3 regions of the Cobetia sp. UIB-001 genome follow, and region 2 is predicted to be linked to each of the others. Evidence: predicted binding sites of a transcription regulator. Region 2 holds the regulator's gene; each other region holds the start of a gene.
What was found. Region 2 encodes sigma-54, which starts transcription at its own class of promoters, with help from an activator protein. Its sites were predicted from a motif close to TGGCACNNNNNTTGCTNT; they were not measured.
Positions count from the first base shown of each region.

Region 1: HA399_RS12825 (HAD-IIB family hydrolase) is a predicted target of sigma-54. The motif match lies at 1,113-1,130, and genes of this name have one in related genera.
Region 3: urtA (urea ABC transporter substrate-binding protein) is a predicted target of sigma-54. The motif match lies at 1,555-1,572, and genes of this name have one in related genera.

Region 1 is NZ_CP058244.1:3,074,868-3,077,139, forward strand. It holds gene HA399_RS12820 (hypothetical protein) at 1-91, opposite strand, end outside; gene HA399_RS12825 (HAD-IIB family hydrolase) at 133-1,029, opposite strand; gene HA399_RS12830 (TRAP transporter large permease subunit) at 1,334-2,272, opposite strand, start outside.
Region 2 is NZ_CP058244.1:819,976-822,247, reverse strand. It holds gene lptB (LPS export ABC transporter ATP-binding protein) at 1-158, shown strand, start outside; gene HA399_RS03450 (RNA polymerase factor sigma-54) at 392-1,840, shown strand.
Region 3 is NZ_CP058244.1:2,659,910-2,662,181, forward strand. It holds gene urtB (urea ABC transporter permease subunit UrtB) at 1-76, opposite strand, end outside; gene urtA (urea ABC transporter substrate-binding protein) at 212-1,486, opposite strand; gene HA399_RS11035 (GntR family transcriptional regulator) at 2,036-2,257, shown strand; gene HA399_RS11040 (nitroreductase family protein) at 2,219-2,272, opposite strand, start outside.

The sequences.
Region 1 (2,272 bases), 1.9 Mb from region 2:
AGCGCATCAGGTCCGCTTCGAGATCTTCCACCGGACGATCGGTCAGGTTATGGAAGTTGGTGATGATGCCATTCTGGTAGAAATCGCTCATGTCAGCTCCTTGTCATGCCGAAGACACGCATCAGGCAGGCGTCAGGCGCCCAGACCTCTGGATGTCCATTCTTCCGGCTGGCCATTGGCCAGCCAGTGACGCAATCCCTCGACCCATCCCTGCGGTCCGGGGAGATTGGCGCGAAAACAGCGGCGTTCATCCGCCAGTTGCGGATAATCGGCAAGCTCCCGATCACGCTGTGAGGTATCACCGACGCCGGGGATCAGCACAGCGTTGTCGACGGCGGCCAGCAGTGGCAGGTCATTGGCGCCATCGCCGAAGCCCAGCGTCCAGGGGCGCACCCGCTCGCAGAGCCGGTAGCGGGCGATCAGATAACGCGCTGCCACGCCCTTGTCGCTGTCCCCGGTCACATGGTGAAAGCGCCCACCACGTGTCAGCTTGAGGCCATGGCTGGCCAGACGCGCACGAAAGTCCTCGAGACGCTCCGGCGCGTCGTGCCACACCAGCGGTTCACTGGCATCACGCTGTCCCGCCAGGGCCGCGTCGCCCTCCCCCAACCCCGTCAGTTCGCTGATTCTCGCCACCGACATCGAGGCGAAGCCCTCGAAGGCGAATTCTCCGCTCAGCTCCTCCAGCACCGCGAGAATCCTGTCGCGGGGCATCGCCACCGCGATACGACACAGGCCGTGTGCATCCGGGACGCTGGCCTCTTCCAGCGGGTAGGCGCTCAGCCAATCGGCCGGCAGGGCCACAACGCCGCCGTTCTCGGCGATCCACGGCTGGCCCGCCAAGCCCAGCGAGTCCATCAGCGGTGCCAGTTCGGCCGCCGTCTTGGAGGTGTTGGGGACGATCCAGGCACCGCGCGCGCGCAGGCGGGTCAGCCAGCTGCGCGCCGGGCCCGGCGAGTAATCGTGGTGATCCAGCAGCGAGCCATCCAGATCGGTCAGCAACAACAGCGGTGCTTGAGTCTCTGACATGTGAACTCTCCTCGTGAAGTGCTGCAGCGTGTCGGGGGTCACCTCGACAGGATCTCGTGGCACCGGACAGGCATTGCAAGAGCATTGCAGGGAATGTGCCAAGATGGTGCATCTGCCATGACAGCCTGACCCCTCTCACCGTGACCGTGTTTGTGCATCCGTTCATTTGCACCATGAAGGAGCACAAAGCCTGCCTTGCATGATGCCTCGCCACACGACGGCGCAAATCTTTCGTCACCAACGACGACGCCCTCGCATCTGCGAGGGCGTCGAGTCTTGGGCAAGCGGGCAACGTCTGTTGAGCCTAGACCAGCCACAGCGACAGTTGCGGCCACAGCAGCAACATCGCCAGCACGCACAGCTGGATGGCGATGAACGGCAGCAGCGAGACGAAGATATCCTTGAGGCTGATGCCTTCCGGTGCCACGCCTTTCAGATAGAAGGCGGCAGGCCCGAAGGGTGGCGACAGGAAGGACACCTGCATGTTGACCGCGAACAGCACGCCGAACCATACCGGGTCGTAGCCGAGCTGAACGATGATCGGTACGAAGATCGGCAGGGTCAGCATCGCGATGCCGATCCAGTCGAGGAACAGCCCCAGCAGCAGCAGGATCGCCATCATCACCATGATGATCGCCAGCGGCGGGATATCCAGGCCGAGAATCATGCTCGACACGAAGCGGTTGCCGCCCATCAGGTTGTAGACCCCGACCAGCGCCGCCGCGCCGATACCGATCCAGATGATCATGCCGCAGGTGTTCATGGTCTGGGACAGCGCACGCTGCATCAGGGTGATGGAGAACTCGCCGCGCAGCATCACCGCCACCAGCACGCCGAAGCTGCCCATCGCCGCGGCTTCGGTCACCGAGGCCACGCCACCGTAGATGGAGCCCAGCACCAGCCCCGCGATGACCGCCGGCACACCGATGGCCTTGAGCAGCTCACGCTTGCTCTGGAAGCTGGCGCGGCGCTCCTCCTCGGGCATCACCGGCCCCAGTGAAGGGTTGCGCAGACAGCGGATCAGCACGTAGATGATGTAGCTTGCCATCAGCACGATGGCCGGGGTGATCGCCGCGGTGAACAGGTCCGCGATCGACTGGTTGGCGATCAAGCCATAGATGATCAGCACGATGGAGGGCGGCATCATGGTGCCCAGCGAGCCGCCGGCACACACCACGCCGATGGCGATGTGCTTGTCATAGCCGAGTCTGAGCATCTGCGGCAGCGCCAGAATCCCCAGCAG
Region 2 (2,272 bases):
TGCTGATCACCGACCACAACGTGCGCGAGACACTCGATATCTGTGACACCGCCTATATCGTCGGCGATGGCCAGATCATCGCCCACGGTGATGCGGACTCCATCCTGGCCAACCAGCAGGTGCGCGACGTCTACCTGGGCCACGAGTTCACGCTCTAGGGTCAGCGCCTGCGCTGAGTCCTCGCGAGGTAAAAGCTTCGAAAGCCGCTGCGTGATTTTATCGCGTAGCGGCTTTTTCATGTCTGACATCAGACGCATGCATGACGTCCATACCACCTTGGTGGAAACATGGCATGCAAGTTGCTTGAATATTCACGGCAACCACTTGTCAGTGCCCCGAGTCACGGTATAGCGTAGTAAGCACGTTCCTTTGCCGTGAATTGACTGACTCCATGAAACCCACCCTGCAACTCCGCCTCGGCACCTCGCTGACCATGACGCCGCAGCTCCAGCAAGCGATCCAGCTGCTGCAGCTGTCGACGCTCGACCTGCGTCAGGAGATTCAGCAAGCCCTCGAGTCCAACCCCATGTTGGAGCTCGACGAGGACTACGAGTCGCTGGATGTCGTCGAGACACAGGATTCGAGCGAGATCTCCACTGCCGACTCCTCGAGCGAGATTCCCGAGGAATACCCCCTCGACAGTGACTGGTCGGACCTCTACCAGGACCACGCCGGTAGCCTGACCAGCTCCGGCAGTGGCAGCGGGAGTGAAGAAGGGCCGGACTTCGATCGCAATACCAGCGTCGAGAGCCTGCAGGACCACCTGCGCTGGCAGCTGGCGATGACCGACCTCGATGGCCGTGAACGCCAGATGGCGGAGAGCCTGATCGATGCCGTCGACGGTGCCGGCTATCTGAGCCTGTCACTCGACGAGCTGGTCGATGGCCTGCGCGGCCAGGGCCTGCCCGGCCTCAAGGCCTCCGAGCTCGAGCAGGTATTGCTGCGTCTGCAACAGTTCGACCCGACCGGCGTCTTCGCCCGTGATCTGCGCGAATGCCTGCTGCTGCAACTGGCACTGTTGCCGGATGATCTGCCGCTGCTGGCGCAGGCGCGCCGCCTGGTACGTCAATTCCTCGAGGCACTGGGCAACGATGACCGCAAGCTGCTCAAGCGCCGCCTGAGCCTTGACGATGACGAGCTGGATCACGTCATCCGCCTGGTACGCGCGCTCGATCCGCGTCCGGCATCCGCCTGGGGCGAGCCCGCCAGCGATTACGTGATCCCTGATCTGCTGGTGCGCCATACCCGCCATGGCTGGCAGGTCGAGCTCAACCCGGAAGCGCTGCCCAAGCTGCGCATCCAGCCGGAATACGCCGCGCTGATCAAGCGTGCCGACAAGTCCGCCGACAACACCTTCCTCAAGGACAACCTGCAGGAAGCGCGCTGGCTGATGAAGAGCCTGTCATCGCGCAATGACACCCTGCTCAAGGTCGGCCGCGAGATCATGGCGCGTCAGATCGACTTCCTCGAGCAAGGCGAGGAAGGGATGAAGCCGTTGATTCTGGCCAACATCGCCGAAGTGGTCGAGATGCACGAATCGACCATCTCGCGGGTCACGACCCAGAAGTACATCCACACCCCGCGCGGCGTCTTCGAGCTCAAGTTCTTCTTCTCGAGCCAGGTCGGTGGCAGCGGCAGTGGCGACGCCCACTCAAGCACCGCCATTCGTGCCCGCATCCGCAAGCTGATCGCGGAAGAGCCGGCCCGCAAGCCTCTCTCTGACTCGCGCCTGGTCGATCTGCTTGCCAGCGATGGCATCGAGGTCGCACGTCGTACCGTGGCCAAGTACCGCGAAGCGATGGGCATTCCGTCCTCAAGCGAGCGCAAGCGTCTGGCCTGACGCGTCACCTGCGGCTGCCATGCCCTGCTTTCACCTCCACAATGGCAGCCGCCACCAACCTCAAGCGTTGGATTTTCCGCTCATCAGCCTCTGACTTCGCGAGTAGCGGTACGCCTGTCGCGCGCTCTGTCATCCCGTCAACCGCTCGTCAATTGCCCGTCATGGCCCATGACAGCGCGCAGAATGACGGCAAAAAACCGCCGTTCCGGCAGCGTCATTTACCGTCAATCGCATGTTTTTAAAGTCACTTTTGCGCGTATTGCACCTGGATGACACCCGAAGAACCTCCCGGAACGCCGCTTGTCCCACGCAATCGAAGCGCCTGAAAGGCGACGTACATGCAGGGATTGGCGACGAAAACCCGCCTTCTTGCGCGTCTTTCACGCACCACCCACCAGACGTGCCCTTGAAGTCCACTCCGTTACCCCTCAC
Region 3 (2,272 bases), 1.8 Mb from region 2:
GGGGGAATGACAGAAGACAGACCAGCAGCATCCACTGCCAGCACCCGCGGTACATCGTTGCAACGGAGATAGACATCAAGAAGGCCATCCATGGTGAACGCGCAAAGGCGTCATCAGTCTCCGAGGGCATCGCGGCTTCGGAGACTGACACTCAACGAGGCGGCATGCAGGTGAGCCAGCACGCCGCCTCGCTCTCAGAACGTGCTACGCATCATTGCGCCGCAACGCTCTGTTGAGCCCCACAGGAATGGGTCACGACATTGTAGTTGCCGCATTCCATCGGCTTGCGCCAGTCACTGATCAGGTCCTTGGAACCTTCCAGATAGTCAGACCACGCATCGCCTGCCACGGTGGACGGGGTCTGCCAGACGACGGAGAACTGGCCGTTGTCCTGGATCTCGCCGATCAGCACCGGCTTGGTGATGTGATGATTGGGCATCATGGTGGCGTAGCCGCCGGTCAGGTTGGGCACCGAGACACCGATGATGGCGTCCTTGACCGCATCGACCTCGACGCTGCCGGCCTTGCGCGCGGCTTCCATCCACATGTTGAAGCCGATGTAGTGGGCTTCCATCGGGTCGTTGGTGACCGCATCTTCCTTGCCGGTGTAATCGATCCACTCATCGATGAAGTCGTAGTTGGTGTCGCTGTCCACGCTCATGAAGTAGTTCCAGGCGGCCAGGTGGCCGACCAGCGGCGCGGTATCGATGCCCGAGAGCTCCTGCTCGCCCACCGAGAAGGCCACCACCGGGATGTCCTCGGCATTGATGCCCTGGTTGGCCAGCTCACGATAGAACGGCACGTTGGCATCGCCATTGATGGTGGACACCACGGCCGTCTTCTTGCCGGCACTGCCGAAAGACTTGATGTCCGAGACGATGGACTGCCAGTTGGAATGACCGAAGGGGGTGTAATTGACCATCACATCCGCGTCCGCCACGCCCTTCGACTTGAGGTAGGCGGCCAGAATCTTGTTGGTGGTACGCGGATAGACATAATCCGTGCCCGCCAGCACCCAGCGCTCCACGCCCACGTCGTTCATCAGGTAATCCACTGCCGGAATCGCCTGCTGATTGGGCGCCGCTCCGGTATAGAAGACGTTCTCCGAGGACTCCTCGCCCTCATACTGCACCGGGTAGAACAGCAGGCCGTTGAGCTCCTCGACCACCGGCAGCACCGACTTGCGCGAGACGGACGTCCAGTTGCCGAAGATCACGTCGACCTTGTCCTGTGCCAGCAGCTCACGCGCCTTCTCGGCGAACAGCGGCCAGTTGGAGGCCGGGTCGACCACGACAGGCTCCAGCTTGCGTCCCAGCAGCCCGCCCTGCTCGTTCTGCTTCTCGATCAGCATCAACATGGTGTCTTTCAGTGTCGATTCACTGATCGCCATGGTGCCGGACAGTGAGTGTAGGATGCCGACCTTGATCGGCCCCTCTTCTGCCTGGGCGACATTGGCCAGCGAGAAACCGACACAGGCGGATAGCATTGCGGCAGCGATTTTCTTGTTCACGACATTCCCTCGTGTCTTGTTGTACTTGTTGTCCCGGCTGAGGTAGTGCAATCGATGTGCCAGCCGCACACTGACGCCGCCGGCCAACGGCCAGACAAGAAAGCGACAGCGGTGAGATAGAAGAGAGACAGGGAGAGAGACGGGCACAAAGACAGGGAGAAAGACTGGGCAAAAACAGTGGAAAGACCGAGAAAGGATGAAGAGAAACGCGAGACATGATGAGAGCGAGCGAAGCACAGCGACACTGCTCAAGCGCAGCACTGCACCAGGATGATGCGCCCATCACCGACCCTCGCCTTGCCTTGCACCAGATAGGTGAGAAGAGCGCTGGGCGTGGCTCTGTGCGTGGTGCAGGGCGTGGCGCTCGCCCCGATAGAGCCTCCGGCCGAACGAAAGCGAGGGAAGCTAATGACATTGGTGCATCCACTACGACGCCCAAACGTCACTGTCTATCGACACTGCGGTATCCTTGCCCTCTCTCTTGCCCTCTCCCTTTCACTCTTCCACCCCGTCAGGAAATCCCCCATGAAGCGTTATGAACGCTTTGCCGCCAAGATCTCCAACCTGATTCGTACCGGCATTCTCGCGCCGGGTGAGCGCGTGCCGTCGGTGCGCCAGGCCAGCAAGGCGCATGGCATCAGCCCCTCTACCGTCTTTCAGGCGTATTACCTGCTGGAGAATCAGGGCCTGATCAGTGCGCGGCCGCGCTCAGATCCGCTTCACCACATCCGCCAGCTTGAGGCGTGACTTGGGTACCTGCGA